DNA from 2 places in the Paenibacillus borealis genome. Region 2 is predicted to be linked to the other one. Evidence: riboswitches for the same ligand, from Rfam matches in the RefSeq annotation. Region 2 holds a riboswitch; the other holds the start of a gene.
The links. A riboswitch is a leader RNA that binds a small molecule or an ion and turns the genes downstream of it on or off. The one in region 2 is predicted to bind preQ1.
Positions count from the first base shown of each region.

Region 1: linked by a shared signal. The riboswitch ahead of queF (preQ(1) synthase) and the one ahead of PBOR_RS07135 (queuosine precursor transporter) in region 2 are both predicted to bind preQ1.

Region 1 covers NZ_CP009285.1:4,548,510-4,564,785, reverse strand. Annotated here, with positions in the region: gene PBOR_RS19020 (FecCD family ABC transporter permease) at 1-889, shown strand, start outside; gene PBOR_RS19015 (FecCD family ABC transporter permease) at 901-1,920, shown strand; gene PBOR_RS19010 (ABC transporter ATP-binding protein) at 1,979-2,785, shown strand; gene PBOR_RS19005 ((2Fe-2S)-binding protein) at 2,828-3,637, shown strand; gene murB (UDP-N-acetylmuramate dehydrogenase) at 3,807-4,721, shown strand; gene ymzB (protein YmzB) at 4,822-5,157, opposite strand; gene PBOR_RS18990 (ZIP family metal transporter) at 5,412-6,152, shown strand; PreQ1 riboswitch class I at 6,243-6,286, shown strand; gene queF (preQ(1) synthase) at 6,460-6,960, shown strand; gene queC (7-cyano-7-deazaguanine synthase QueC) at 7,008-7,670, shown strand; gene queD (6-carboxytetrahydropterin synthase QueD) at 7,670-8,152, shown strand; gene queE (7-carboxy-7-deazaguanine synthase QueE) at 8,145-8,867, shown strand; gene PBOR_RS37420 (hypothetical protein) at 9,020-9,181, shown strand; gene PBOR_RS18965 (cysteine hydrolase family protein) at 9,298-9,825, shown strand; gene PBOR_RS18960 (VanW family protein) at 9,822-10,640, shown strand; gene PBOR_RS18955 (zinc-dependent alcohol dehydrogenase) at 10,732-11,868, shown strand; gene PBOR_RS18950 (DMT family transporter) at 12,030-12,944, shown strand; gene PBOR_RS18945 (class I SAM-dependent methyltransferase) at 13,012-13,848, shown strand; gene PBOR_RS18940 (LysR family transcriptional regulator) at 14,339-15,241, opposite strand; gene PBOR_RS18935 (phosphate ABC transporter substrate-binding protein) at 15,502-16,276, shown strand, end outside.
Region 2 covers NZ_CP009285.1:1,653,653-1,669,928, forward strand. Annotated here, with positions in the region: gene PBOR_RS07070 (S-layer homology domain-containing protein) at 1-234, shown strand, start outside; gene PBOR_RS07075 (adenosylcobinamide amidohydrolase) at 382-1,194, shown strand; gene cbiB (adenosylcobinamide-phosphate synthase CbiB) at 1,247-2,212, shown strand; gene PBOR_RS07085 (histidine phosphatase family protein) at 2,191-3,336, shown strand; gene PBOR_RS07090 (aminotransferase-like domain-containing protein) at 3,647-5,107, shown strand; gene PBOR_RS07095 (D-alanine--D-alanine ligase) at 5,120-6,082, shown strand; gene PBOR_RS07100 (aminotransferase class I/II-fold pyridoxal phosphate-dependent enzyme) at 6,079-7,293, shown strand; gene cobT (nicotinate-nucleotide--dimethylbenzimidazole phosphoribosyltransferase) at 7,497-8,558, shown strand; gene cobU (bifunctional adenosylcobinamide kinase/adenosylcobinamide-phosphate guanylyltransferase) at 8,555-9,112, shown strand; gene cobS (adenosylcobinamide-GDP ribazoletransferase) at 9,109-9,918, shown strand; gene PBOR_RS07120 (cobyric acid synthase) at 10,201-11,754, shown strand; gene PBOR_RS07125 (YnfA family protein) at 11,757-12,083, shown strand; gene PBOR_RS07130 (methyl-accepting chemotaxis protein) at 12,469-14,157, opposite strand; PreQ1 riboswitch class I at 14,524-14,569, shown strand; gene PBOR_RS07135 (queuosine precursor transporter) at 14,581-15,306, shown strand; gene PBOR_RS07140 (M24 family metallopeptidase) at 15,374-16,276, opposite strand, start outside.

The sequences.
Region 1 (16,276 bases), 2.9 Mb from region 2:
CGTATGGGAAGCTGTGTTCCGCTTCAATCCGGAGCTGGCGCAGCACCAGGTCATCCGGGAGCTGCGGATTCCCCGGGCTCTGGCCGGAGCGCTGGTCGGTGCATGTTTTGCGGTTGCCGGTTCGATTATGCAGGGAATGACCCGCAATCCGCTGGCCGATTCCGGACTGCTGGGACTTAACGCCGGAGCCGGCGTCGGCCTGGCATTGGCGTTCGCCTTTGCGCCTTCGCTCTCATTCATGTATATCATGATCTACTGCTTCATCGGAGCGGCAGTAGCATCACTGCTGGTCTTCGGCATCGGTTCGCTGTCACACAGCGGGCTGACCCCGCTTCGCCTGACCCTTGCGGGTGCAGCAGTCAGTGCCATGCTGCTGGCGGTCAGCCAGGGCGTCGCGATTCTGTTCCACCTCTCCCAGGATATCGCATTCTGGATGGCAGGCGGGATTGGCGGAGCGAACTGGACCCAGCTTAAGATTATGTTTCCTTGGGTCGCTGCAGCATTAATCGGGTCTTTGGTGCTCTCTCGTTCTATCACGCTGTTAAGCCTGGGCCGGGATGTTGCCGCAGGACTGGGACAGCGTACACGGCTGGTACAGACCGCAGGGATGATCATTGTGGTCATTCTTGCCGGAGCGGCGGTCTCGACGGTGGGGCCGATTGCTTTTGTCGGATTAATGATTCCGCATATTACACGTTATCTCGTTGGGGTGGATTACCGCTGGATTATTCCTTGCTCGGCTGTACTCGGCAGCATTCTCATTATCTTTGCCGATATCGCTGCGAGAATGATTAATGCGCCTTATGAAACACCAATTGGGGCCCTGATTGCTGTAATCGGTGTACCGTTCTTCATCTATCTGGCCAGCAAGCGCAAGGGGGAGCTGTAATGAACAGGACCATGTTAGTACCCTCTGCTAAAGCGCGCCGCACCAGAGAAGCCAGCATTTTAGCGCTGCTTGGCGTACTTATCGTTGTTATTTTTATAGTCAGTATGAATACCGGCTTCATGCGCTTATCACCACTAGATGTTCTACATACTCTACTCGGAGAAGGAACCCAACAGCAGAAGCTGATTCTGTTTGATTTCCGGCTGCCGCGTATAGTGATCTCACTGCTCATCGGGGCGGGCTTCGCAGTATCCGGATCTATTCTGCAAGGCCTGTCGCGCAATGCTCTTGCTGAACCCTCAACCTTAGGGATAAACGCCGGAGCGGGTTTTGCAGTGCTGATCTTCATCTCATTTGTCCCGGCAACCACGGCAGCACCAATCTTTGTTCTTCCGCTGCTGGCGCTGGCAGGTGCAGCTCTTACGGCCACACTGATCTACTTCCTCTCCTACCGGAGAGCAGACGGACTCTCGCCTACACGGCTTATCCTAATCGGGATTGCCGTAGGTGCCGGCATTTATGCTTTTCAGCTGATCCTGTCATTAAGGCTGGACCCGCAGAATTATCAGTTCGTAGCCATCTGGCTGGCCGGCAAAATCTGGGGCGGAGACTGGCGGTTCGTGCTGGCACTGCTCCCCTGGATATTGACCCTGCTGCCGTTCGCATTCTACAAAGCCCGGGTGCTTAACGTACTGAACCTGGGGGATGAAACCTCCAAGGGACTTGGCCTGCCGCTGGAGCGGGAACGTCTGCTGCTGGCCGCCGCTGTTGCTCTCGCAGGTGCCTGTGTCTCGGTAAGCGGGGGCATCGGCTTTGTTGGACTGATTGCACCGCATCTGGCGCGCAGGCTTGTAGGCCCGCGGCATCAGATCATGCTGCCGGCTGCTGCTTTGATCGGCGCGCTGCTGCTGCTTACGGCAGATACCATCGGACGCTGGATTCTGCAGCCTACAGAGATCCCTACGGGTATTGTTGTGGCGATCATTGGAGCCCCGTACTTTTTATATCTTTTGGCTAAATCGAAGGCTTAATATAGGCATTCATAGGCGAAGTTCTCATCAAAAATTATAATTCTAAGGAGTGAGTATCATGTCGGAACGTTTGAATACAGAACAGCTGAGTATCGGATACGCAGAGGCGATGATTGTAAAGGGGCTGAACCTGTCGCTTCCCACAGGGAAGATTACGGCACTGGTTGGAGCGAACGGCTCAGGTAAATCTACTATCCTGAAGACGATGGCGCGCATCATGAAGCCGAAGAGCGGCAGCGTCATGCTCGACGGCAAATCCATTCATAACCTGTCCACCAAAGAGGTGGCCAAGCAGCTGGCGATTCTGCCGCAGAATCCTACTGCACCTGACGGTCTGACAGTATCTGAGCTGGTTGGTTACGGCCGCTACCCGCATCAGAAGGGCTTCGGCACAATGACACCTGAAGACCGCAGCATCATCGCTAATGCAATCGAAGTTACCGGCATGACAGAGTTCCACGACCGTCCGATTGACCGGCTCTCCGGCGGACAGCGTCAGCGGGCCTGGATTGCAATGGCTTTGGCACAGCAGACAGATATTCTATTCCTTGACGAACCGACGACATTCCTGGATATGGCCCATCAGCTGGAGGTACTGCAGCTGCTGCAGAAGCTGAACGAGGAAGAAGGCCGGACAATTATCATGGTTGTACATGATTTGAACCATGCCTCCCGTTATGCGCAGCATATGGTAGCGATCAAATCCGGCAATGTAATCAGTGAAGGAGCGCCGGTTGATGTAATGACTCCGGGAGTCCTGCGTGAAGTGTTCGGCATTGAAGCTGATATTGTACCAGATCCGCGTACCGGAGTGCCGCTGTGCCTTCCTTACGAACTGGCCGCGTACAAGGCAGCCGGACTGTAAGTGTGAGCTGTACAGGCCAGTGGAGCGGAGAGGAGCAGCGCAATGAACGATCTATTGATTAAGGAATTCGGCAACAAGTTTGATCTTCATCCTGAAGAACCGGAGGGAGCCCTGCACTCTTTTGCTGCGATTGATCTGGTGCAGGAGCAAGGCATGAGGGCATTTGTGGACACTTACGGGCCGCTAATGAAAGCACTGGACGATAAAGCGGCTGCTGCATATTTCGGCGGCTATCTGTCCAATCTTGCACTTGCGGTTCAGTATTCAGTTACAGGATTATCAATCGTTCCCGATCTCAGCCTCATGAATTTGAGTATTCATCTCATACCTGCAGACGGATATTGCCGGATTGCCTTCTCCCTTCACGAGTGGAAGACGGAGCAGGGGCCTGAGGCAGAACAGGGCAGGGAAGTGTGGCGTAATGATGTATTTGCCCGTTTCTATCAAGAAACTGCCGGGCCGCTGGTACGCAGCATTTCACAGGTGAGCGGTCTATCGCTCGGCGAGATCTGGGGACAGATGCCGTCCAAATTCAATTATTATGTGGATTCCTTTGCAGCCGGACTTACAGATCCTAAGATGCTTAATCGGATTGAAGCAGATTACGGCTATCTGAAAGACGAAATGTCTGCTGAAGTATTCCAGATGCCCCGGAATCCGTTTCATGTGAAGGTGCGGAGGATTGAATCACTCACGGATCCGGAGCAGACTGTACAGATGCGCAACCGCTGCTGTATGTATTACCGGACTGAAGGCGGCCGTCTCTGCTATACCTGTCCCCGGATGAAAGAGGGGGAGCGGGCTGAGAGAAGGGAAGAATTCCGTTCAGAGCGTGCTGCGGCCGGGAAATAGGTTATAATCGGGAATAATGAAACATAATAATGCTGTATGCTGCTTCCAAACAGGCTCCTGTCATTGACAAGGGAGCCTGTTCGTTGTTAAAGTTGTGGTTGCCGCGATGCACGTGTGAGGCAGGCAGATGATCACGATCATCATTTTCATAGAGTTAGGAGCATGAAGAATGAATATTGACAACATATATGAGGACTTGCAGCAGCTGGTCACAGCAGGCTCGCTGAAGCGCCACGAGAATCTTAAGGATCTGGTATATACCCGCATGGGCGGTCGAGCGGATATTTGGGCCGCACCCGCTACTTACGATGAAATTCAGAGAATATCTACATATGCGCATGATCATCATATACCGCTTACGGTACTCGGAAACGGCTCGAATGTCATTATCCGGGACGGGGGCATCCGCGGCATTGTGCTTCAGACCTCTGACATGACGGAAATGGGCATCCGGGACGGATTGCTCTACGCGCAGTGCGGGGCGAAGATTATCGACGCTTCGAGGTATGCGCTGGAGCAGGAGCTGACGGGTCTGGAGTTCGCCTGCGGTATTCCCGGAACGGTAGGCGGGGCGCTGTATATGAATGCGGGAGCTTACGGCGGTGAGGTTAAGGATGTGCTGCAAAGTGCACTTGTAATCAACAAGGACGGACAGCTCGTGATTATGCAGGGCGATCAGCTTCAGTGGGGATACCGCAAAAGCATCTTTGCCAGCGGAGAGTATATTGTGCTGGAGGCCAGATTTGCGCTTCAGCCGGGTGATCCTGCGGCGATCAAGTCCTCCATGGATGAGCTGACCTATCTCCGTGAATCCAAACAGCCGCTGGAATATCCCTCATGCGGCAGTGTATTCAAGCGGCCGCCGGGCCGTTATGCCGGCCAGCTGATTCAGGAGAGCGGACTGCAGGGGACCCGCATCGGCGGAGCAGAGGTATCGCGCAAGCATGCCGGATTCATCGTTAATGCGGATAATGCGACGGCAAGTGATTATATCGGACTGATTCAGCATGTGCGTGCAACAGTTAAGGATAAATTCAATGTTGAGCTGGAGACGGAAGTTGAGATTCTCGGCGAAGAAGTATAATTAAGCTGATAATTTCTTATATTTGAATCAATAGACGTATGTAAGGCCATGGGTAAGCTTCACCCATGGCCTTTATGTGTCTAAGGTAGTACTAGTTCATTCAGCTCAAGGCCAGCGAATATTTCGCTCTGTCCGTCTGCAGCTCGACATTATCTTCTGCTACTGAATTCAGCTTCAGCCCGCTCACTGCGATCTCATAATTTGGCTGCGGAAGCGGCACAAGCTCACCGTCAGCATTCAGGGTATTCCCCGAACCCCGCAGAATCAGTGCACTGTCCAGGTATTCATCAAGGACATCCTCGGCGTTTCGGTAGTCTACAGTCTCCAGATTAAAGTGGACAGTATCCTGGTCATCCAGCTCCTGTTTCTTGATTACCAGGGTTGCATGTTCCTGCGCCTCCAGCCAATCTATAAGCTTCTGTACGTTTTGTTCCATATAGGATCCCATCCTTTGGTTAGTAAGAGATTGTTAATTCTAAGTTACCCGTTTCCGGGCAATTGAATCCATAGGTTCGCCACATCGTATTAATTAACGGTATTAATATTTCATGGCATAAAAAGAAAATTCGCGCTTTAATCGGGGAGCTGCAGCCGTCCGCCGGAAGATACATTGTTTGCAGTTCCCCATTAGAGTGTAAACTACATCTATGCACTTCTATTAACAATACATAAACGGGGAAGGTGAGCCTAATGTGGGGTGCATTGATGTGGGGAGCCATTTCCGGCTCTGCTGTATTACTCGGGGCACTGCTGGCGTTGTTCCTGTCCATTCCAAACAAGCTGATCGGATTCATTATGGCCTTTGGAACAGGCGTACTGATTGGTGCAGCTGCTTATGAGCTGCTGGAGGATTCCGCGAGTGACGGCGGGCTGGCCCCGACGATCATCGGTTTTACTGCGGGAGCGCTGGTATTCACGCTGTTTGACTGGTATATCTCGCGAAAAGGCGGCGCCGGCCGCAAACGCTCAGCCAGAGCTTCAGGGAAGACGGAGAGTAAAGGCGGCAGCGGCCTGGCTATTTTTGCCGGAACCGTACTGGATGCTATTCCTGAGTCGATCATGATCGGAGCAAGCCTGATTGCCGGCCAAGGTGTAAGTCTGCTGCTGGTCATCGCTATTTTTATCAGCAATATTCCGGAAGGGTTGTCGAGCACGGCAGGGCTGAAGCAGGACGGCTACGGCAAAAGAAAAATTATGCTGCTGTGGCTCGGCGTTCTGGTTATTTCCACCGCAGCTTCGGGAGCCGGCTATTCGTTTATGGACCATGCAAGCGGATATACGGAGGCGCTGATTGCTTCTTTTGCCGGGGGCGGAATTATCGCGATGGTCTCCTCCAGCATGATGCCTGAAGCCTATGAGGACGGCGGACCGCTTACGGGATTTATTGCTGCCATGGGGCTGCTGTGCTCGCTGATTCTGGATCAGCTGTGAGGGTTGTCAACCCTCCTGCAATCATGGTATAGTTCAAGACGCACCATATGTATAGTCATAAGCATAAAGAAGAAATCTGCGTGCACAAGCGCAGGAGAGGTTCGCAAACTCCCTCTATAAAAAACTAAGACCGCCAGAGGCAGGATCAGCTTACCGGATACCCGGGGGCTTAAAGAGTACGGGCATTTGCCTGTACTTATTTCTTGTTATGCCGCGTGTCTCATCTTAGTAGAGCCAGGTTTTCGGAATCTCGTTCTTCTTTCCAGTTCAGGCCTTGAGCCTAGGGAAAAGAGAGGGGTTTTTTGTCATGTCAGAAGGCAGACTGAAAGAGGAAATGCAGGAGGTTACCCTGCTGGGCAACCAAGGTACGAAGTATAAGTTCGGCTATGCTCCGGAGATTCTGGAGGCGTTCGATAACAAGCATCCCGGCCGTGATTATTTTGTCAAATTCAACTGCCCGGAGTTCACCAGCCTGTGTCCCGTTACCGGACAGCCGGATTTCGGTGTGATGTACATCTCGTATATTCCAGATATCAAAATGGTTGAATCCAAATCCCTGAAGCTCTATCTGTTCAGCTTCCGCAATCACGGGGATTTCCATGAAGACTGTGTCAACATTATTATGAATGATCTGATCTCGCTGATGGAGCCCCGTTACATCGAAGTCTGGGGCAAGTTCACGCCGCGCGGCGGCATTTCCATCGATCCTTACTGCAACTGGGGGCGCCCGGGGACCAAATATGAGGCCATGGCCGAGCACCGGCTGATGAATCATGACCTGTATCCGGAGAAAGTGGATAACCGTTAATCCGGCAGTTTCCCCGCACACAGAACAATAAGGAGGAGAGAATTACGATGAATAAAAAAGCACTGGTCGTCTTCAGCGGCGGCCAAGACAGCACGACCTGCCTGGTATGGGCTTTGCAGCAGTTCCAGGAGGTTCAGGTTGTTACTTTTAATTATAATCAGCGGCATGCCGCTGAGATTGAAGTCGCCAAGGAGATTGCCGCTAAGTTTGGGGTGAAGCAGCATATTCTGGATCTGGGACTGCTGAATCAGCTGGCCCCGAACGCTCTGACCCGGGACGATATCGAAATCGCTGCCGGTGAAGGGGAGGAGCTCCCGAGCACATTTGTAGATGGGCGGAACCTGCTGTTCCTGTCCTTTGCAGCGATTCTGGCCAAACAGCTGGGCTATAGCAACATCATCACCGGTGTCTGCCAGACGGACTTCAGCGGATATCCGGACTGCCGGGATGTGTTTGTAAAATCACTGAATGTTACCCTCAATCTGTCGATGGATTATGAGTTCGTGATTCATACCCCGCTGATGTGGCTGGACAAAAAAGAAACCTGGAAAATGGCCGATGAGCTTGGGTACTTCGACTATATCCGCGAGCAGACACTGACCTGCTATAACGGGATCATCGGCAGCGGCTGCGGCACCTGCCCGGCATGTCTGCTGCGCCAGCGCGGCCTTGAGCAATATGAGGCGGAGCGCCAGGGGGCGGGTCTGTAATGCAGGGTGAAGTATCTGTCTGCAAAATATTCACCTTCGATGCTGCCCATCAGCTGATCGGACACAAGGGGAAATGCAGCAATCTGCACGGGCATACGTACAAGCTGGAAGTTGTGCTGAAGGGCGTTCCGTCCTTGGAGCACGGCCAGTCGGATGAGGGGTTTGTCATCGATTTCAGCGATATCAAAGCGACCGTGAAGCAGCTTGTAGTCGACCGTCTGGATCATGCTTTTCTGGCCATGGGCAATGAGCCTGTATTGGAGACACTTACGGCTACCGGCTCCAAGGTGGCGCTGCTGTCGTTCCGCACGACGGCGGAGAACATGTCAGCATACATCGCTTATGAGCTGAAGCGGGCTTCATTGCCGGTGTACTCGGTTAAGCTGTGGGAGACTCCGACCTCCTGGGCAGAGGTGCTGGCTGCAGATATTCCGGAAGAGGGACCGTCTTATCGTCTGTACGGAGGCTGCGACCATGAGTAAAATACCTGTTATTGAAATGTTCGGCCCGACCATCCAGGGGGAAGGGGCAGTCATTGGCGTCAAAACGATGTTCGTCCGCACCTACGGCTGCGATTACCGCTGCAGCTGGTGTGACTCCGCCTTCACCTGGGATGGCTCGGCGAAAGATAAAGTAACGATGATGGAACCCCAGGAGATTCTCGCCGGGCTGCTTGAGCTGGCAGGTGAGAATTTCAATTGCGTAACCATCTCCGGAGGCAATCCGGCGCTGATCGGGGAGGCCATAGGCGAATTCATCACCCTGCTCCACGAACGCGGTATCCAGGCGGCTATCGAGACACAGGGCAGCCGTTGGCAGGATTGGTTTAACGATGTTGATGTGCTGACGATCAGCCCCAAGCCGCCAAGCTCAGGGATGAAGACTGACTGGGATAAGCTGCATGAGATCATGCTTAGAGTCGGTAACCATGGTAAGGCTGCTCATAGCCTGAAGGTGGTTGTATTTAACCAGGAGGATTATGAATATGCCCGGAAGGTACATTTCAAGTACCCGGAGGTCCCGCTGTTTCTTCAGCCGGGCAACGACAATGTCACGGAGGAAGGCGACATTTCAGGCCGTCTGCTGGGCCGGCTGGAATGGCTGTTCAATCTGGTAATTGCCGACCCGCAGATGAACCGGGCGCGGGTGCTGCCGCAGCTGCATGCGCTGATCTGGCATAATAAACGCGGTAAGTAGGGCTTGGCCATGATATAAACCTGAGACGGGACGTCCGCATTGCGGACGTCCTTTTCATTGTATAAATTCGGATTTTCGCAACAACAACGGAAACCTCTGTATTTCCAGCTGTAATATACTTGAAAGAATGATGAAATATTGGGGGGATTGAAATGGAAAACGGATATTACGCCGGGTGGGGGACGCTGGCACTGATCAACGCCGGAATTGCCCAAGGGAAAAACCGGAGCGGATTGAACTGGTTTCTGCTGTCATTGCTGCTGGGACCGCTTGCTACCTTTATCCTTGTGATCTCGGATAAGCTTCCGGAGTGAATTATCAGTTATAATATTAGGGAGCATTAGTGCTGGTATGCAGGAGAAGGTCTGCGGCAGGAGAATAACAGGTCATACCCTAACACTATACAAAAAGACAAGCCGAGGAGGAATTGATGATGTCAACCGCACTACTGATCATTGATGTTCAAGAGGCGATGTTTTCTTATCCCGATATGAAGCTGTATGACGAAGCAGGTGTTCTGGAGCGGATCAGCTCACTGCTGGACAAGGCCCGTTCGGCCGGGATTCCGGTGATTTACATCCAGCATACCGAAGAAGAGGGTGAATTTGTGAAGGGGACACCTACCTGGGAGATCAGCAGCCGGATCACACCTCAGGCAGGGGAGAAGGTAATCGGGAAGACAACACCGGATTCTTTTCACCTCACCGGACTTCAGGGGGAGCTTGAACGGCTTGGAGCTACGGATCTGGTCATCTGCGGGATGCAGACAGATTACTGTGTAAATGCCACCAGCAGACGCGCACATAGCCTCGGGTATTCTAGTGTACTGGTTAAGGATGCACATAGTACCTTCGATAATAACAATCTCACTGGTGAAGAAATCGTAAAGCAGCATAATGATGCGCTTGGCTCCGGGTTGGTTACGCTGCGCTCAGAAGAGGAAGTAACGTTCCGATGAATCCGGTGATTTCCGCAATGAAGCCCATCCGCCGCTCCAGACTGAGATTATTCGCAGGCAAGCGCTATTTTATCTGGAAAAGATATTGGAAATGGATCACAGCACCAGGTGTACTCGCCAAGGAACTTCACCCGGAAGCTCTGCCTTATGAGGCGGCCAGCCATGCCACCCCCCTGCTTCGGAGCCTGCGCAATGTCGATATGCAGCTTCAATACAATAAAATAACGAATCTGCGCCTGGCTGTTGCCAAGCTGGACGGGCTTGTAATACGCCCCGGCGAGACTTTCTCCTATTGGCGGAGTATCGGCAAGCCGACCCGCAGGAAAGGGTATCTGGATGGCATGGTACTGCATTATGGCGGTTTCCGTTCCGGAACGGGAGGCGGACTCTGCCAATTATCGAATCTGATCTACTGGATGGCGCTGCATACACCGCTCACGGTTACTGAACGGCACCGGCACAGCTATGATGTTTTTCCTGATGAGCAGCGGACCCAGCCTTTTGGCAGCGGGGCAACCTGTTCCTATAACTATCTGGATCTGCAGCTTAGAAATGATACGGAGTATGCATACCAGCTGAAGCTGCATCTGGATGAGACTCACCTGCACGGGGAGTGGCGTTGTGACAGCCGGCAGCTCTACAATTATGAGGTCTATGAAGACGGCCATGTAATCCGGCTGGAGCCGTGGGGAGGGTACGTACGCAGCAACGCCATCCGCCGCAGGGTGCTTACCCATACAGGGGAGCTGGCGGGTGATGAGGCCATCGCCGAGAACCATGCGCTTATGATGTATTCTCCGCTGCTGCACGGATAAAGCCGGAGGATTTAGGGTTATAACATAGTGTAGCTTGAATTGTACAGCCGGCTATGTCCATAACCCTACTTCTGAAGGAGTGACGCTCAACATGAAGGCAGTAACCTACCAGGGTAAGAAGAAAGTCGAAGTTAAGGAAGTCGCCGATGCGCGGCTTGAGAAGAAGGATGACATCCTAATACGTGTTACCTCAACTGCCATTTGCGGATCGGACCTGCATATCTATAATGGAGAACTTCCCGGAATGCATGATGATTACATTATCGGGCATGAGCCCATGGGAATTGTAGAAGATGTAGGACCGGAGGTTACCAGGGTGAAGAAGGGCGACCGTGTTATTATTCCTTTTAATGTAGCCTGCGGCCAATGCTTCTTCTGCCAGCATGAGATGGAGAGCCAGTGTGACCACGCGAACGATGCCAAGGATACCGGCGGGTATCTGGGATATTCCGATACTTACGGCGGTTTTGCCGGAGGACAGGCCGAACTGCTGCGGGTACCGTACGGTAATTTCGGTCCTTTTGTCGTTCCGGAGGATGCCGAAATGGAGGACGAGAAGCTGCTGTTCCTCTCGGATATTGTTCCTACCGCCTGGTGGGGGGTAGAGAATGCCGGTGTGAAGCCCGGGGATACCGTAATCGTGCTTGGCTGCGGGCCGGTAGGCCTGCTGACACAGAAGTTCGCCTGGATGAAAGGCGCATCCCGTGTGATAGCTGTAGACCATGTTCCTTACCGGCTGCAGCATGCGAAGCAGACGAATAATGTGGAAATTTTTAATTTCGAGAAAATTAAAGAGTTCGAGAAGCACATGAAGGAGATTACGCGCGGCGGGGCGGATGTGGTCATTGATTGTGTAGGCCTTGATGCGAAGAAGACGGTGGCAGAAAAGGTGGAGACAGCCTTAATGCTGCAGGGCGGTTCACTGGGTGCATTCCGCATTGCCACTGAAGTGGTCCGCAAGTTCGGCACGATCCAGCTCGTAGGAGTCTACGGCTTGAACTATAATTTGTTCCCGCTGGGGCAGCTCTTTGAGCGCAATATCACACTGAAGATGGGCCAGGCTCCGGTCATTCATTACATGCCGGCATTGTATAGAATGATTAAGGAGAATAAGTTCGATCCCACAGATATCATCACCCACCGGCTGCCGATCAGCAGAGCGGAGCACGGGTACAAGGTATTTCAGGAGAAGGAAGAAGACTGTATCAAGGTTGTACTTAAGCCGTAACCGAAGCTGCTTGTTAGCACGGGATATAGGCTCATATAAGGCATGGAATCCGCCGGAAGACGGAGTTCATGCCTTTATTAATGAAAAACTGCTGCTTTTTTCTGTAATTTGCGTTAAATTAACATAATGAGTCTTACACAAACACGAAGGGGCATCCCGCTATGAATCCCAAAAAACCGCCCGTTCCCGTTCCTCTGCTGATGGTAATCGGAATTGTGGCCATATCCTTTTCTTCTATCTTCATTAAATGGTCGTCTGCTCCGGTGTCCGTTCAGGGGATGTACCGGCTGCTGTTCACCTCGCTCCTGATGCTGCCGTTCGCGCGTCCTTACAGCGGGGCAGCTTGTGCCCTGCGCCTGAAGGATTGGCTGCTGCTGGGGGCTTCCGGTGTGATGCTGGCCCTTCATTTCCTGCTCTGGATGGGCTCGCTGAATTACACTTCCGTGGCCAGCTCGACGATGATCATGGCCCTGGAGCCGTTATTCATTATGCTCGGTGCGTACATACTGTATAAAGAGCGAAACAGCGCCTCTGCCATATTGGGGATGGCTATTGCAATCTTTGGGGTAGTTTTTATCGGCTGGGGCGACATCGGGCTGTCCGCCGAGAACCTGAAGGGTGATATGCTGTCTGTGGGCGGAACCGTTGCTGTAGCGGCGCATCTGTTGATCGGTCAGAAGCTGGTGGCGCGTATGCCTTCGTACTTGTACAGCCTGATTGTATTCATCTCTGCGGCTATCGTATTTGCCGTTTACAATCTGGTAACAAGTACGCCTTTCTTCAATTATCCGGCCCGGGAATGGGGCATTTTTGTACTGCTGGCAGTGGTGCCGACCGTATTCGGCCATATTCTGTTTAACTGGCTGCTGCAGTATGCGTCTGCGACTACAGTCTCAATGAATATTCTCGGAGAGCCGGTCGGCGCGAGTATTCTCGCTTTCCTGCTGCTGGGTGAACAGCTGAGCGGTCTGCAGTGGGCAGGAGGCGTGCTGGTCATGGCCGGCCTTGGAGTCTATTTGTATTCCGGACGCAGGAAGGCGCTCAAGCTTCAGGACAGTCTGCCGAACGCATCATAATAAGCGTCATACAGGCAGACCGATGACATTATTTTTTCAGAACACATATAAAGGGGCAACGAAAGCAATGAATGAACAAGATCAGAACGGACCGGCAGGTCTAAACGGTGAGGCTGCTCCTTCCAGCGAAGAGCTGTGGAATGAGGATACTTATGCGGCTTGGACAAGCCGGTTTGGAACCCCTGCAGAGGCAGCAGGTAAACTGGCCAAAGATCCGGCAGGGAAGCTGTTCCCGCTTAATGCCTATCTGGGAGAAGTGCAGGGCCGCAAGATTATGAACCTGATGGGTTCCAACGGCATGAAGGCGGTAGCGCTGGGGCTGCTGGGGGCGGAAGTCACCGTTGCCGATTTCTCCGAGGCTAATGCGCGGTATGCTGCTGAATTGGCGCAGGAAGCCGGTGTGCAGCTGAATTATATCGTCTCAGATGTACTGGAACTGCCTGAAGCTGTACTGGACAGCACGTATGACCTGGTATTTGCGGAAATGGGGATTGTCCACTATTTTACCGACCTGACTCCGTTTATGACTACGGCATACAAGCTGCTGGCACCCGGAGGGAAGTTCGTACTGCGGGATTTCCACCCGGTAACGACCAAGCTGATCTCCTCCAAGGGTTCAACCGCCAAGGTGCGCAAGCATAAGGTGAGCGGGGATTATTTCGATACGGCATTGGAAGAGAAGCAGGTGTCCTACTCCAAGTATATGCCTTCTTCCGGAGAAGCAGCGGGTTCAGACAAACCTAATGTGGTCTCCTGGCGGCGCTGGACACTCGGCGAGATTGTAACGGCTGCTGCGGCCAGCGGACTTGTTATTCAGGAGCTGGTGGAAGAGCCCAACCTGTCGTCAGATGTATATGATAAGGGAATCCCCAAGACCTTCACCCTGGTTGCGGGAAAAAGATAATAAACAAAGTGGTATGGATTCTATATTTCAATAAACGGTATCTCTTGAAGCGCGGTTACGTTCGTGCGCTAAGGGATACCGTTTTGTTATGGAAATGTAAATTTCAGTTCTGTGCATTTGAATCGTTACGGCAGAATGGAGACTTCAAAGTACGTACTTGAGAGTGAAGTGTTGTACGTTTTACAACTTTGGTGTATGGATATCGATGTGTTTAGAAGGATTGTTGTATGAAATACATGAATAATCCTGCTAGGCCGCTTGGAAAAGGAAAAATGCTGCCTTTTTTACAACAAATTTGGATTTGGGCCGATAGGATGAGGGGAATGTTGTATTATGGGCAGGATTTTATATAAAGTCACCAGATTTCTGCTCTGGATAACGGATGAATCGAGAAATTCCTGCTACAGCACCAGCCGCCCGGAAGACCAACTATACACAGGGATGAAACTACCATAAGCTTCTCACTGCGCATTCTTTCCAGGCCATCGCGCTAATTCTCCTCCTGTATTCCGACACCACCAGCCATTCCGGCAAAAGCCTTCTGTAACGGAGAGAGGGTGTAATCTTTGCGCCAGGCCAGCACAAATGCGCCATCGCCGGGATGAAGTCCCGGTAGCGGGGCATAGCTTAGAATTCCGGCTGCCACCTCAGCCTCAATCCCCGATTTGGAGAATACTCCGACCATCCCTCCTCCGCTAATCATACGTTTGACCGCCTCCGGTGAGCCGAGTACGGCATGGTTCCACACTTTTACATGATTCAGCTGCGTCCACTTGTCGGCTATTCCGCGGAGGAACGAGGCGGCTTCATGCTGTACCCAGGGTTCTCGTGCTGCCGCTTCCACGGTAATTTCCTCTGCTCCGGCAAAGGGATGTCCAGGCGCAAAGACCAGCACCGTTTCATCTCTGGCAATCACTTGAGTATGGAAGGAATCATCTTGTCCGTCCGCGCTGTGCAGCACAGCCAGCTGGATTTCCCGGCTCCGCAGACGCTCCCTGACAGCATCATCCGGCAGGATGGACAGAAACACATCAATACCGTCATGCAGACCGGTGAATTGGGACAGCAGTTTAGGCACAAGATAATTACCGGGGATATCACTTGCTGTAAGCTCCAGGTTCCCTGAGGCCAGTGACGTGAACTGCTTAACAGTCCGCTCTGCTTCTGCTGTAAGGGATACAATCCGCACTGCATATTGATACAGCGCCCGTCCGGCATCCGTCAGCAGCACCCGGCCGCTCCGGAACTGGAAAAGTGAAGCACCAAGCTCACTCTCGAGACTCTTCATATGGAAGGAAACGGTCGGCTGCTTAAGTCCCATTTCAGCGGCTACGTCCGTTACCTTTTTATATTTTTCAATCAGGACTACAATTTGTAATTTCACAAGATTCATGCTGATTCCTCCGGTTAGACCGCAATAAATTAACGTTTGTTGCTTATATATAGATTATATCTATGGCATTATTCAAAATCTATTATAACTTTTATCTTCCGTTTTACAAACTCAGTACTTTTACATAACGAACGAGCCCTAGAATAAGAAGAGTCAGATGAGAAGCTGACATGATGCAAACAAATGCTTCCAAAGTGAGTTTTGTACGAAGCAGACCAATGAAGCAGACACTCACAAAACCTTTAGGAGGAAAAAAAACAATGCAATTCAGAAAATCTTGGATCATGGCTTTGGCATTAACAAGCGTAGTAGCACTTTCGGCATGTGGCAACAACGGGGGAAATAATGCGGCAACCAATAACGGAGGCAATGCAGCTGCAACAAATACACAAAACAGCAGCGGTGCCGAATTAAGCGGATCTATCCTGGCTTCGGGCTCCACAGCACTACAGCCGCTCGTAGAGCAGGTAGCAGAGAAATTCATGGATGCTAATGCAGGTGTAGATATTCAGGTTCAAGGCGGCGGTAGCGGCACTGGTCTGACACAAGTGGCTGAGAAGCAAGTCGATATCGGTAACTCCGACGTATTCGCAGAAGAGAAATTGAAAGATGCTGATGCTGAAAAAGCGGCAGCACTCGTTGATCATCAGGTAGCCGTAGTAGCCATCGCTGCTGTAAGCAATCCGGATGCAGGTGTAGATACACTGACTAAGCAGCAGCTGATTGACATCTTCACTGGTAAAATCACGAACTGGAGCGAAGTTGGCGGTGCTGACCAGGCGATCCAGATCATCAACCGTCCGGCAAGCTCGGGTACACGCGCAACCTTCGAGAGCTTCGCACTTGGTACCAAAACTGAAGACCTGCCAGGATCAATCCAAGAGGATTCCTCCGGTACTGTTAAGAAGATCATCGGCGAAACACCAGGAGCTATCGGTTATCTGGCACTGTCTTACCTGGATGATTCCGTTAAAACTTTGAGCTACGACGGTGTTGAGCCTTCCGTAGACAATGTAATTGCAGGTAAGTATCCGG
Region 2 (16,276 bases):
ATGATTGCCATGATAGTCCGGGCGCTGGGTTGGAAGACAGACCCGCAGGCTAAGGCTGCTTTTGCAGATGCGGAGCTTATTCCTTCATGGGGTCAGCCATATGCAGCTGCCGCGTATGAAGCGGGTCTGGTTGAAGGCCAAGAGAATAACCGGCTGGCTCCGAATGATCAGGCAACGCGAGCAGAGGCAGTGACCCTGATTCTAAGACTGTTAGACAAAACTGAACAGCAGTAACATGCGGCAGAGCAAGCTGGCGTCCGGATTTGCGGATGCCAGCTTTTTGCTTGCAGGCTACAAACTTTGATACAGAGAAAACGAGATACTATATAATGATATAGTCGGTTTATGAATAGTCTATTGTGTGAGAGGAGCGGATGGAACGTGAAAGAAGTGCAGGTGAAACTACCCTTTAATCTTGACGGTGGATTGACGGTGTATCGGAGCAGGGTCTGGCAGGGATTAACACTGGAATGGCGGGAAGGCCATCTGCTGCTGGAATTTCCGGCTGAAGCGGACAGTATATCAAGCGCGGTGTATGGCGGGGGAACAGGCCGTCTCAAGCGGGCGGTGAATCAATATGTCACCCGGGACTACGAATGCAGCAATCCGGTACGGGATATGGAGAATAAGCTGCAGGAATGGGGATACCCGCTGGAAGGCTGTGCCGGACTGATGACGGCAGTTCCGCTTGAGCATGCTGCTGTTGCCGAGGAGGATACCGGCTCTGCGGGGATAATGTGCTGCGTGACAGCGGCTGCGGGCAATGCCGCCCGGGCCGGGTCGCAGCGCAGCGTGCTGGCGGCTTACCGCCCGGGCACGATCAACATCATGCTTGGCATTGACGGCTGGCTGTCGCCGTCTGCCATGGTTAACGCCGTGATGACGGCCACGGAAGCGAAGGCTGCCGCACTGGCAGATCTCGGAATCACGGATTCCGAGAATGGGCTAACCGCAACCGGAACCACCACGGATGCGATCGTGCTCGCGGTGAGCGGAAGCCATCGCTATGCAGCGGAGCATGTCTACGCCGGAACAGCGACCGACCTGGGCGGAGCCATCGGCAGGCTGGTGTACAGTGCGGTGACGGAAAGCCTGCGTTCGGTGAAAGCGGCGGAAGCGGTGCTGAGAGCACAAGCAGCACAGCCAGAACTGCAAGGGCAGCCTGGGCAGCAATCGAAAGGCGGCCGGGGATAATGTCTGGAATGATGAAGATGGACCGCCAGGAACTGCAGCGGGGTGAGCCAAGGTGAAGCTCGCCATCATACTGTTGGCCGCTTATGTTGTGGACCGGATTGTCGGTGATCCGCGTAATCTTCCCCATCCCGTTATCTATATGGGGAAGGCCATCAGCGCGATAGAGCGGCTTATCCGCCGCTTCGCAGCAAGGCCCCGTGCCCTGAAGCGGGCAGGGCTCCTGCTTCCGCTCCTGGTAGCAGGAGGCGCCTGGGCACTGACAGCGCTGCTTGTCATGCTGCTCTACCGGATATCACCCTGGCTGGCCGGGGCGGCCGAAGTGTGGCTGATCTCTACAACGATTGCCTCCAAAGGCTTGAAGGATGCAGGGATGGCGGTATTCGCAGAACTCCGCCAAGGGGATATTCCCGCTGCCCGCAGAGCGCTGGGGATGATCGTCGGCCGGGATACGGCCCGCCTGGAGAGCCCGGAAATCGTCCGCGGCACAGTGGAGACAGTGGCGGAGAATATCGTCGACGCGATCATCTCGCCGCTGTTCTTCGCCCTGCTGGGCGGGGCTCCGCTGGCTATGGCCTACCGTGCCGTGAACACGCTGGATTCCATGGTCGGCTACAAGAACGACAAATACCGCGACCTCGGCTGGGCATCCGCCCGGCTGGATGATGTCGCGAATTACATACCGGCACGGATTACAGCGCTATTATTAACCTTATGTGCGGCGCTGCTGCGGCTGGACTGGCGGAGATGCTGGCGTACCGTGCGGCGGGATGCACGTCTTCATCCCAGCCCGAACAGCGGCTACCCGGAATCAGCAGTCGCCGGAGCGCTAGGCATCCGGTTGGGCGGAGAGAATGTATACCACGGTGTAACCTCCTTCCGCGCTTACATGGGCGATCCGCTGCGGACGATGGAGCCGGAGGATATTATTGTGACTTCGCGGATGATGATGCTGTCTTCGGCCATATTTGTCTGTCTATGTGCAGCGGTTGCCTTGTTATGGAACGGGATTGGAGGCTGAGCGGAGTGCAGATGGACAAGGACGAGGGCAAGGACGAGGGCAAGGGCAAGGGTAAAGATAAGGATGAGGGCAAGGATAAGGGCAAAGATACGGACAGGGATAAGGACAAGGACAGCCGCTTGAAGGATTCGGCTCCGGCTGGCTGCAGCGCTCTAAGTAGCCCGGCACCGCAGCAGGAGTTGGAGCTGGAGCTGGGGCTGGGGCTGGGGCTGGGGCGGGAGTTGGAGCAGGAGTTGGAGCTGGGGCTAGGGCAGAAGTTGGAGCAGGAGCTGGCGCGGGAGCCTCAACTGGAGCAGGAGTTAGAACTGGAGTTGGAGCAGGAGCAGGAACCTCAACGGGAATTGGAGCTGGTGCTTATCCGCCATGGTCACACGCAGTGGAACAAGGAACGGCGCTATTTAGGGAGTACGGATCTACCGCTCCTGCCGGAGGCGCGGCAGCAATTGTCCGCACTAAGCGACCAGCCTGTACTCGGCGGGGAATTCTGGCGCGTCTATTGCAGTGACCTGCGCAGATGCAGGGAGACACTGGAAGCCATGGCTCCGCACCTGGAGCAGCAGGCAGTCTATGATCCACGCCTGCGCGAGCTGGATTTCGGCGCCTGGGAAGGCTGCAATTATGAGCAACTGAAGGATAACGGGCATTACCGCAGCTGGATTGACCATCCACAGTTGGTGACACCGCCGGAAGGGGAATCGTGGGAGCAGTTTGAAGCCCGGGTGGATGATTTCTGGGCTCAGCAGGAGCAGGAATTGGAGTATACAAGCATTAACGGGGGGATGCCCTGGCTTGAAACCAGCGAACCAAGGGTGGTTCCACCAGCGGCCGTTCCACCAGTGGCAGATTCACCAGTGCCCATTTCATCTGTGATAGTTCCACCAGCACCAGATTCACGAGTGCCGATTCCATTTGCGGCCATTCCACTAGTGCCAGACTCATCACCCAATCCCCCGCCTCCGCGCGTGCTGATTGTGACTCACGGCGGCATCATCCGGCTGCTGCTGGCACGTCTGACCAAAGGAGTAACCTTCTATACAGCAGCTGCACCCGCTCCGGGTGAAGTCACTGTACTAAAACTTCGGAAGGATGAAGGAGCCTGGCGCATGATACCGCGCGAAGTGTAGCTCCCACGGCTGGAATAAGGACCGCTATAACTCGGGTGCGAAAAACCGAATACAATGAGCCGCCGAGAGGGTTAACAAGCCAAATGTATGCGAAAAACCGAATACATTATGCCGCCGATAGGGTTAATTAGCCAAATGTATACGAAAAACCGACTACAATGAGCCGCCGATAGGGTTAACGAGCTCAATGTATGCGAAAAACCGAACACATTGTCCCGCCATAGAACCACAGCCGGAAGAAAATCCCGGGGCTGTGGTTCTTTTTTTACGGCGGAGTCTGTGCCATGATAGCTATGGGGGCGATAGCGGTATGTTTAAGGATTTCAAGCTTATTGCCGGACGTCCGGTATATATACAGGTGAAGGATTACATGAAGCATCTTATTATCAAAAGCGCGCTCCAGGGCGGCCAGAAGCTCCCCTCAACACGGGAACTCAGTACACTCCTCAAGGTCAGCCGTAATTCCATTATCTCGGCCTATGAGAGTCTGGAGGATGACGGCTTCGCGTATACGGTACAGGGCCAGGGGAGTTATGTCTCACCAGGCGCAGGGGCGGGGCACGGAGGTCCGGAAGCGGCCTCCTGGAGCATGGACTGGAAAGAGCGGATCAGCGGCCATGCGCTGCTCGCGGAAGAACTGGATATTATGAAGCGGGGGATCCGCGCAGAGAAAGGAACGATTTCTTTTACCAGTATCGCGCCGGATGAGAGCCTCTTCGATCTGGAACATGTCCGAAGAGCCTTTCTGGAGCGCATGTCCGTAGAGGGCAACGTTCTGCTGAATTATGGATATGCCAAGGGATATAAACCTTTAATAGATTATTTGCGGCAATATATGGAGCACAAGGGCGTGGATATGCGCGGGAAGGATCTGCTGATTACGAACGGTTTCACGGAGGGCTTCGACATTGTGTTGACTGCTCTCGGTAAGCGGCATGGCGCTGTAATCTGTGAGAATCCGACGCATCATACGGCGGTCAAGAATCTGAAGCTGCACGGCTTCGGGATTCACGGGGTAACGATGGAGCGGGACGGCATCCACCTCGGCGAACTAAAGCGTGCGCTCGATGAGCGGGAATATGACTGTGCGTATCTGGTCCCTTCCTACCACAATCCCACCGGAATTGTCATGTCTCCCGAGAAAAGACAAGGGCTGATGAAGCTCATGCAGGACTACAAGGTGCCGGTTATTGAGGATGGCTTCAACGAGGAGCTGCGTTATTCGGGTGCCCATGTGGCTCCGTTAATCGCGGCGGCGGGCGGCGGGAATAGCGTCGTCTACCTCGGCAGCTTCTCCAAAGTGCTGTTCCCCGGGCTGCGGGTAGGCTGGGTGCTGGCGGATCAGGAGCTGATCTATTATCTCGAAAGTGTCAAAAGGGCACGCAGTATCCATACCTCGACACTCGACCAGTCGATCCTGTACCAATATCTGCTGGGCGGCAATCTGGAGAAGTATCTGAAGAAGGCCCGGCTGGAGTATAAACGCAAATACGAGCTGACGCTGGCGTGCTGCAAGGAGCATATTCCTTATGCCTCATTGTCGGGGGACGGGGGACTGCATCTGTTTGTAACGTTCGCTGAAGGCTTCAACACAAGGGAATTGCTGGCGGCGTGCCACGGGCAGGGGGTTATTTTTACGGCGGGGGACATCTTCTTCACAGACGGCACAGGGCAGAATACGCTGCGGCTGGGTTTCTCCAGAGTAGCGGATGAGGATATACGCAGAGGAATTGAAATTATAGGCAGGACAGCACGGCAACTAATGAGATGAAGAGGTGCGGATATGATCAGAGTAGGTGTCATTATGGGCGGCGTATCGTCTGAATATGAGGTGTCAATGAATACCGGCAGGGAGATGCTGAAGGCGCTGGATCCGGCAAAATACATCGGGATTCCGGTCCCCATCACCTCGCGGAAAGAGCTGCTGGAGGGAGTCGCGGGGCTGGACTTCGCTTTGCTCGCCCTGCATGGGACCTACGGCGAGGATGGCACCGTACAAGGTGCGCTTGAAACGCTTGGCATTCCGTATTCCGGGAGCGGCGTGCTGTCCAGCAGTCTCTGCATGGATAAAGGGCTGGCCAAGACGGTCATCCGCAGCAAAAGCATTCCCACACCCGATTGGCTGTGCTGGGACAGCATAAACGAATATGACCCGGAAGCCGTGGACCGGCTGGGTTACCCGGTAATGGTGAAGCCGAATTCCGGCGGATCAAGCATCGGCATGACCAAGGTGAATCATCCGCAGGAGCTGCGCGGGGCGGTGGAGAAGGCTTTTGCCGCAGACTGCTCGGTGCTGATCGAGCGCTACACCACAGGGCAGGAAATTACCTGCTCTATTCTCGGAGGAGAGATGCTGCCGGTTATCGGGATTCAGTCGCTCGGTGCCGACTGGTTCGATTATAGCGCCAAATATGAGCAGGGCGGGGCGAAGGAGCAGATCATCCAGCTGCCTGCGGAGGTCGAGGAACGGGTGCGTACGGCGGCACTTGCCTGTTACAGGGCTCTGAAATGCGCGGTGTATGCCCGGGTGGATATGCTGCTGGTAGACGGGATTCCTTATGTGCTGGAAGTGAATACACTGCCCGGCATGACCGCAACCAGTCTGCTGCCCCAGAGTGCAAAGGCGGCTGGTATTTCATTCACCCGGCTGCTGGATGAGATTATCACCGGATCAATGCGGGAGCGCGGGGAGCTTGATGGGGCAGCGGCAGCACAGCAGGTACAGCAGGGAGGTGTCAGGTTATGAAAAGAGTACAATCCGCGCTGCCGCTAAACCGTCTCCCTCGTATCTCCGTGCACAATGACCCTGTTACTCCGCGCTTAAGGGAGATTCCGCCTTCGGGCATCCGCGCTTTTTTTGATCTGGCTGCGGGTAACAACGATATTATATCACTTGGGGTTGGTGAACCTGACTTCACTACTCCTGAACAGGTAAGAGCGGCTTGTGTCCGCGCTTTGAACGAGGGGGAAACAGCGTATACGCCCAACGCAGGACGGATGGAGCTCCGGGAAGAGATTTCCGGGTATTTGCGGAACGGCTTCGCACTGACGTATGATCATGCGGACGAAATATTGGTTACCGTTGGGAGCAGTGAAGCCGTGGATTTGGCGCTGCGTGCCTTCATCGCGCCGGGTGATGAGATTCTGATTCCTTCTCCGGGTTATGTTGCTTATGCACCTATCGCTTATCTGAACGGCGGGACGCTGGCCACAGTTGAGACAACGGCTGAGCAGGGCTTTAAGCTCACAGCTGAAGCGCTGCGCCAAGCGATTACACCTCGCTCCAAGCTGCTGATGGTGAACTTTCCAAGTAATCCTACGGGGGCGGTAATGACTTACGAGGACTGGCTGCCGGTAGCTGAAGTGGTGAAGGAGCACGGGCTAATCGTGATTTCGGATGAGATCTATGCCGAGCTGACGTATGACAGCACACATGTGAGTATTGCTTCACTCCCGGGCATGAAGGAGCGGACGGTGGTGATCAGCGGATTCTCGAAGGCTTTTGCCATGACCGGCTGGCGGGTCGGGTATGCCTGCGGGAACCGCGAACTGCTGGCGGCTATGCTCAAAATTCATCAATACACAGCCATGTGCGCACCCGTGCTGGGACAGATTGCCGCAGCTGAATCCTTGCGCAGTGCGCTGCCGGATAAAGACCGGATGAAGGCCTGCTTCAAAGACCGCCGGACATTATTTGTGGACGGTCTGCGGTCTGCGGGACTGCCCTGCCATATGCCGCAGGGGGCATTTTATGCTTTTGCCTCCATTGCCCGTACCGGCATGAGCTCGGAGGAATTCGCCTTAAGGCTGCTGAAGGAGGCTGGGGTCGCAGTTGTCCCGGGCCATGTGTTCGGGGCTGGCGGGGAAGGGTATATCCGCTGCTCCTATGCGGCTTCTACAGCGAAGCTGACCGAAGCGCTGGAGCGGCTGGAAGGCTTCATGAAGGTAAAAATCTAATTGTAAGATCAATCTATATCACCTATAATCCTTTAAGGAAGAAATAGGGATATGATCGAAGTCAATTGGCTTGCAGCCAAGTCAGTGGAAGCTCCCTTCTTCAGAGCAGGGGAGCTTCTTTTGTGTTCTGGTGGAGGTAGGCCGAGCAGATGGAAGCGGATTGTTTTCAATAGAATATATAATAGAAAACAGGAGGTAATATCATGATCACAGCCATACAAGAAGTAACCGGACGGATCGCTCCGCCGGATGAAAAAGCTACCTTACGCGCGGTGCTCCGCCTGAACAGTCTGACCAAACCGCCGGGAAGCCTCGGCCGGCTGGAGGCGCTGGCCGTCCGGCTGGCCGGGATCTCCAAAGTAGAACAGCCCTGTTACAGCAAACGTACAGTAGTAGTAATGGCTGCGGACCATGGGGTCTGTTGTGAGGGAGTAAGTGCTTTTCCGCAGGAGGTTACGATGCAGATGGCCTATAACTTCCTGAGCGGCGGCGCGGCAGTGAACGTGCTGGCCCGCCAGGGCGGTGCAGAAGTTCAGTTCGTGGACATCGGCATCAATGGTGATATTACCCATCCGCAGCTGATCGACCGCAAAGTGCGCCGCGGGACGGACAATATGGCGGCAGGTCCGGCCATGAGCCGCGATGATGCGCTGCGCGCGATTCTGGCCGGGGTTCAGGTGGCTCAGGAAGCGGTGAAGAACGGGACGGAGATTTTTATTACCGGTGAGATGGGGATCGGCAATACTACAGCAAGTGCTGCAGTGTTATGTGCACTGGAAGGTATTCCGCCAGAGACGGCAGCCGGACGGGGGACAGGCATCGACGACGAGCGGCTGCGCCACAAAATATCGGTAATCGAACGCGCCCTTCAGGTGAATACGCCGAATCCGGCAGATCCGATCGATGTGCTCTCGAAGGTAGGCGGACTTGAGATTGCCGGTCTGGCGGGTCTGATTCTCGGTGCGGCAGCCCTGCGGATTCCGGTCATTCTGGACGGCTTCATTTCCGGTGCGGCAGCCCTGGTAGCCAAGGCGCTGGCGCCCGAATCGACGGCATACATGATTGCTTCCCATGTCTCAGGCGAGCAGGGGCATAAGCTGATGCTGGACCGCCTCGGTCTGGAGGCCCTGCTGGATCTCGGACTGCGCCTCGGCGAAGGCACCGGCGGTGCGCTGTGCCTGCATTTCATTGAAGCGGTCTGCCGCATCATGCGGGAGATGGCGACCTTCGAGAGCGCGGGGGTTTCCGGGTCGGAGAGCGTATGAGTATCCTCGTAACCGGAGGCGCACGCAGCGGGAAAAGCGGCTTCGCCGAGCGTTTAACCCGGAAGCTGGCGGACCCGCAGCAGGCGGTTTATGTGGCGACCGGACAAGCATTCGATGAAGAGATGAAGGCGCGGATTGCCCTGCACCGGCAGCAACGGGAGGAGGGCGGCTTCCGGTGGGAGACACTGGAGGAGCCGCTTGAACTATCGGTGCTGCTGGAGCGGCAGTCCGGCAGCGGTCAGGCTGTGCTGGTGGACTGCCTGACGCTCTGGCTGTCCAATCAGCTGCTGGCTGTAGAGGAGCGCAGTGACCGGCAGCAGCTGGTGGAAGAGGCAATTGCCGGACTGGAGCAGAGTGTCTCCAGCTTCCAGGGGACGCTAATTCTTGTTACCAATGAAGTAGGTGACGGCATTGTGCCGGAGTATTCACTCGGCCGGTTGTACCGTGATTTGGCCGGACGGATGAACGCGCGGCTTGCCCGGCAGTGTGAGCAGGTATTTCTGGTTACGGCCGGGATACCGCTAGAGCTGAAGAGCCGGGAGTACCTGCTGTGAGCGCGCGGGGGGATGCTGCTGCCGCTTTTCAGTTCCTGTCGCGGTTTCCGGTCAAATACAGCCCGGATTTCTCGCCTGAGCTGCTGCGCCGCAGCGTGGTCTATTATCCGCTGGTCGGCGCAGCGATCGGACTCAGCGCCGCATTAGGCGCGGCAGCTGCAGCCTGGCTGCTGCCGGTCTGGCCTGCCGCGGTCATCACCCTCATCCTGTGGGTGGGGCTGACCGGCGGGCTGCATCTGGACGGCTGGATGGACTGCGCCGATGCGCTGCTCAGCTACCGCTCGCGAGAGCGGATGCTGGAGATCATGAAGGACAGCCGCGTAGGCGCTATGGGTGTGCTGGCCTGCGTGCTGCTGCTGTTGCTGAAGGCCTCGCTGCTGGCGGCATTGATCGAAGGCGGCAGCTACAGCATGCTGCCGCTGCTCCTGCTGCCGCCGGTCTGGAGCCGCTGGTACATGGTGCGGGCCATGGCCCGCTATCCGCTGGCCCGCGGCAATGAAGGGCTGGCCGCCAGCTTCGGCGGGCTGCCTGCCCGGCTGGAGCGGCGCGCGCGTCTAAGCGCCGCGCTGCTTACGCTGGCCGCTGCCGCGGCGCCTCTGGCGCTCGGCGCGGGCAGCGGGGCCTGGCCGCAGCTGGCGGCTGCGGCCATCCTGGCGCCGGCGGCTGCGGCAGCCTGCGGCATGCTCGCAGCGCGGCGGATCGGCAGCCGGCTCGGCGGGCTCACCGGCGACGTCTACGGCGCGCTGGGAGAGCTGCTCGAGACGGTGGTTCTGCTTGTGCTGGTGCTGCTGCAGCACAACCTGTAGCGGCCAGCGCCGCCCGGCTCAGCGATCTACTACAACTGTGCCGTTCTTAACTCCGGCAGCAGCCAGAAAGCGAGGAAGATGAACATGGAAGATACAACTGCATGTAAGGCTGCCGCCCAGGCCGCGCCGGGGTTTGCGGGTGGAGCGGATAAGCTGAAGCCAGCAGCCGCCCAGGCCGCACCGGGGCCTGCGGGTGGAGCGGATAAGCTGAAGCCAGATACCACCCAGGCAGCGCCGGGAGTTGCAGATGGAGCGGGCCAGCAGCGGCCAGCCACCGTGCTGATGCTGCAGGGAACCGCCTCCGATGTCGGCAAGAGCCTCGTCACCGCCGCCATTGGGCGGATTATGACCCGGGACGGCTACCGCACGGCACCGTTCAAATCGCAGAATATGGCGCTGAATTCCTATGTTACAGCGGACGGCAAAGAAATCGGCCGCGCCCAGGGGATGCAGGCGGAAGCCTTCGGCATTACAGCTACCAGCGACATGAATCCGATCCTGCTGAAGCCGTCCGGTGAGATGAGTGCGCAGATCGTGGTGCATGGTGTGCCGCATGCCGCGCTCAGTGCGAGAGAATACCGTGAGAAGTTTCTCCCCGAAGCCAAAGGGACGGTGATGGATGCGCTTGGCCGTCTGCGGGAGGCCTATGATATTGTACTGATGGAAGGCGCAGGCAGCCCCGCTGAGATCAACCTCAAGGCGCGGGATATCGTCAATATGAATCTGGCCGGCTGGGCGGATGCGCCGGTGCTGCTGGTTGCCGATATTGACCGGGGCGGCGTGTTTGCCTTCATCGTCGGGACGCTGGAGCTGCTGGAGCCGCATGAACGGGCCCGGGTCAAAGGCTTCATTATCAATAAATTCCGCGGCGATGTATCGCTGCTGCAGCCCGGGCTGGACTGGCTGGAGGAGCGTACAGGCATTCCGGTACTGGGTGTGCTTCCGTTCCTGCCGCAGCTGCGGATTGAGGCAGAGGACTCCGTAGTTCTGGAAGGAACGTCGGGACGTTTGCGCGAAGAATCCGCCAGGGAGCTTGATATCGCGGTTATCCGCTATCCGCGGATCTCTAACTTTACGGACTTCGATCCGCTTGCGGATGAACCGGATACTGCCGTGCGCTATGTCATGTCAGCAGACGAGCTGGGAACGCCGGATGTCATCATATTGCCGGGTACGAAGAATACGGCGGCCGACCTGCAGTATTTGCGGGAGCAGGGGTTCCCGGAGGCAATAGAGCGTGCGTTGGAGCAGGGGACGCAGCAGCTTGCCGGAATCTGCGGCGGGTATCAGATGCTGGGGTTGAAGCTGCTTGATCCTCATGCGGTTGAGAGTACTGAACCGGGTGAGAGTGAGGGCCTCGGGTATCTGCCGCTGTCAACGGCGTTCCTGCAGCAGAAGACCACGGTCCGCGTCAGCGGAACGCTGGCTGCGGATCATCCGCTGCAACTAGGCACCGAGGCGCTCGCCTCAATCGGTGGGATGCCCATTACCGGATACGAGATACATATGGGAACGACGACGAACCATGATGCTGCTTCCGTGCGCAGTCTGTTCATGCTGGCCGGGCCGGAAGGGCAGGCTGTGCCGGAAGGCTGGGGGACCCCGGACGGCAGAATCTGGGGCAGTTATCTGCACGGATTGTTCCACAACGATAAGCTGCGCCGGAGCTGGCTGGACGGATTACGGACAGCCAAGGGGCTGGCGCCGCTAACGGTAACCTTCTCGGCAGCTGCGCTCCGTGAGCAGGAGTTTGACCGGCTGGCGGATGCCGTAAGAGCGCATCTGGATATGAATGCCGTGTACAACATTATGGGCTTGCGAGGAAGAGGGGAATAGGGGTGGCTGCTGCGGTTCTGCTGTTTATTGTTGCCGGACTGGCCGAGATCGGCGGCGGATATCTGGTCTGGCTCTGGCTGCGGGAATCGCGGCCGCTGTGGTACGGATTGGTAGGCTCAGTAATTCTGATCGCGTATGGCATTATCCCGACTCTGCAGAAGTTTCCTTCCTTTGGCCGGGTATATGCAGCCTATGGCGGTGTATTTATCGTGCTTGCTGTGCTGTGGGGCTGGCTGGTGGACCGGAAAACACCGGATCTCTACGACTGGATCGGCGCAGGGATCTGCGTGATCGGTGTCTCGGTCATCCTCTGGGCACCAAGACACTGAACATGCCCTAATCATCTCCTGCTATAATCTGTATAAGCTGAATTTAAGCTATTAGCCTATAATCCTGCCCAAAATACAACATTTTGCCGATTACATCGGTCCTAATTCAAAAATGTTGTACGAATTGCAGCAATTCTCCTTTTCCAAGCGGAAAATCAGAGAAATTATTGTATTACATACAACAATCCTTCTAAAAACCCGGGTATTTATGAATCGAAGTTGTAATTCGTACAACATTTATTTCGAACAACATTTATGCTGAAACAGCGCGGCCTTAAGAATCCCAATTTGCCAGCAACGAATTAGAATAGATACAAAAAAGCAGCTCCAACAGCCGCGTGGCCTTTGGAACTGCTTTTATTTTTGCTGCTAAGCAGCTTTACAGCTAAATTTTGAACTGCTGGGCAGCCTTTTGCAGCTTCACAGCCTGCTCGTGCAGGTGCTCGACGGTCAGTGCGTGTCCTTCCAGCTCCTGGTGCTGGCGTGCGGAGTTCTCGCCAAGCGTATCGGCGCTCTGCTGCGACTTGGCCGTAATCTGTGCCGTTTCTTCCACCGAGGCACTGACTTCTTCGGTGCCTGCCGAAATCTGCTGGGTAGCGGCAGATACGGACTGAATGCTATGGTTGATGCTCTGAATAAGAATCAGCAGATGATTGAAGGCATTGCCCGCTTCAACAACCTTGTTCACACCTGAAGCCACTTCTGCATTCACGTGGTTCATCTCAGATACCGAGTGGTTCATATCTTCCTGAAGCCCAAGCAGGAATTCGCGGATCTGCTCATTGGATTCCTTGGATTGCTCTGACAGCTTGCGGACTTCTCCGGCCACGACCGCGAATCCCCGGCCATGCTCTCCTGCACGTGCTGCTTCAATCGAGGCGTTAAGCGACAGCATCTGAATCTGCTTCGTAATTTCGGTAATCCCCTGCACAACTTCCCCGATCATCAGGGAGCGTTCATTCATGATGCGGAACTGCTCCAGCGACTGCACCGAGGCCTGTTCCACCTGGCGCATCTGCTGCACAGCACTCTGGGCAATATCATTACCGCCCATGGCTTCGGCGGAGGCTTCACTGATCTGCTCCGTGACCTCACCGGCAGCGGAAGCGATATGCTGGATGCCGATGTTGATCTCATCCATAGCCCGGGAATTATCCAGTGCGCTGCTAGCAATCGTGGTGCTGCCTTTACCGATTTCCTCTACGGAAATAGCGGATTGCTCGGCCATATTGTTCAGAATCTGAACGCGTTCCTTCAGATCATTGGAATCGGCAACTACGGTACCTGATGTATCCAGCACATGTCCGATCATCTCTTTTAGCCGCTCGCTCATGATCCGGAAGCTCTCGGAGAGCTGGCCTACTTCATCGGTGCCTTTAATCGTGAGTGCTTCGGTGAAATCGCCGCCGGCCAGCTTGTTGCTGTAGGCTGCCAGCAATTTAATCGGACGGATGATTCTGCGGCTCATCAGTGTAGCGCCGGAGAGTCCGACAATAAGTGCCAGCAGGGTGATTCCCGCACTGGTCCACAGAATGTTGCTCATCTTTTCCTGAATAAAGCCGACATCCGAGCTTACACCAACGAGCATTGTGGTGCCGGGAACGCCAACAAATGCACTCTTATGTATACCATGGCTATCACTATAGATTTCACTAAGTCCTGCTTTTCCCTTGGAGGCTTGCTCCATGGCAGGCAATACCTCAATGGATTCCTCGCGCTTAAGCTTGGCGCTATGGTCAGCGACCAGGACAGTGGCTTTGCCTTCCTTCAGATCGATGAGGAAGATGGTCTCCACATCGTGCTGCTTCCGCTTTTCCTCGAAATAGAATTCTACATTAGTTCCTGCCTGTTCATTCTTGTTAAGGGCCTGCTGCGCGCTTGTAGCATTCAGGTTCTTGTATACATCCTGGGCTGAGGCCGTCAGAGACTTATTGATCTGTGGCAGAACGTAACTGTTAATGATGTTGGTGGATATGAAGTAGAAGCTGATACTTAGCAAAAGAGAAGTGAGTAACAGAACGACAAACAGCAGAAGCGTAAACTTGCGGCTAATTGATTTTTTGAAACGGAACATTTCTTTCTCTCCTTTTCTGTCAATTGCATCTGAAATCCCCAGCCCGACAAAGAGCCAGGCAAGCAGCAATATATTCCATTGGTGTAGGTCATATATGAAGCTAGCGTTAACGGGAAATGTGATTGATAACTATTCTATAGAATTAACCTCAGGTTGAATAGTGAAAGTTTGCTCTATTGTGCATTATTTTTCAGAAAAATTTGAATATTTAACGAGTCTATCACCAATTTACCGAAAAAAGTGAATTACACGCTGTTTTCATGAAAATTTAAAATTTCATAGCATGTTAGCTTCTTCTATGATAGAGTGTTATTGTTTTGTTTCTATAAGAGTGCTACAAGAGTTCTAAAAGAGTTCTAAAAGTGGATATCCGCGGTTCGTAACCATCCCGCGTAAACAAAACTAGGAGGAGTAATCAGTAATATGTTCAATTTGTTATGGGGTATTTTGTTTGTTGTCGTTAATTTTGTGTTTTTTCTGCTCTGCTACCGATTGTTCGGTAAAAAAGGGCTCTATGCCTGGGTAGGTATGGCAACCGTGGTCGCCAATATACAAGTAGCCAAGACGATTGCGATGCCTTTCGATATCGTGATGACGCTGGGGAATACGATGTATGTCACGTTATATATGACCAGTGACCTGCTGAATGAGAGATACGGGCGGGCTGAAGCGCGGAACGCTGTCTGGTTCGGGTTCTTCACCTTGCTGATGACTACCGTCATTATGCAGATGGTGCTTATATTTGAGCCGCAGGAGACGGATATTGCCCAGTCTTCACTCCAGACGATCTTCGGCCTGATGCCGAGGCTCGCACTGGGCAGTCTCACCGCATATTTCATCAGCCAGTTTCTGGATGTGCGCCTGTATGCATGGATCCGCAAGTACTATGGCAGCTCGCGGCAGCTCTGGATCCGCTCTAACGGCAGCACAATGATCAGCTCTTTTGTCGATACTCTGATCTTCTGCACGATTGCGTTTGCCGGAACCTATGACCTGAAGGTATGGACAGAGATTCTACTGACCACCTATCTGGCCAAATTCCTTCTCACGGGCGCAGGCACACCGGTGCTCTACCTTGCCCGTTCCTTTAAATTCGCTGAAGAAGAGCAGACAGTCAGGCCCCAGGAGACCAAGCGCAATATTTCATAGAATAGTCTTATATAAAAAAGCCCCAAACTCCAGTGAACCGGAGATTGGGGCTTTTGCAATTGCTGAATTACAGGCTCAGCACTGTCAATTCTTTGGGGAAGCTGGTCAGCGTCTGCGGGCCTTCTGCCGTAACGAGCACATCATCCTCAATGCGCACGCCGCCAAGATTTGGAACATAAATTCCCGGTTCTACGGTGAAGACGTTGCCGTTTGCGATGATATCCGTGTTGAGTCCATGCAGCGAAGGATATTCATGGGTATCCATGCCGAGACCGTGTCCGACGCGGTGCATGAAGTATTCCCCGTAACCGGCGGCTTCAATAACATCCCGCGCTGCTTTGTCGACAGAACCGAAGGTGGCTCCTGCAACGGAGGCGGCAATACCGGCTTCATTGGCAGCAAGCACAGTGTTGTAGATATCGGTCAGCTTGCTGTTGACTTCGCCTACAGCGAAGGTGCGGGTAATGTCGGAAGCATATCCTCCGGCGTATACGCCAAGATCGAACATAAGCAGATCGCCCGGCTGGATGATGCGCTCGCCCGGTACGCCATGCGGCAGGGCCGTGTTCGGGCCGGAGAGCACCATAGTGTCGAAGGAGGGGCCAGAGGCACCGACTTTTTTCATCAGATATTCAAGCTCCGCTACCAGCTCATTCTCGCTGACACCGGCTTTGACATGCGACAGGCCGCGGCGGAGAACCTCCTCGACAAGTTCGGCGGCATGCTTCATAATGCGGATTTCTTCAGGTGTCTTGACGGCGCGCATAGCCCGGAGCAGATGGCCGATGTCGCTGAATGACCCCGCCGGGATGGCGTCTGCCAGCAACTCATAACGGCTGACGGAGAAGTGCTCCTTCTCGATGCCGAAGCTGCCCGGATTCGCACCGCCGAAGCGGGATTTAAGCAGTTCGTACGGGTTGTCCGTATCGCTGTGCGTCAGGATAGTTTTCACCGAGGAGGCGGCATGCGC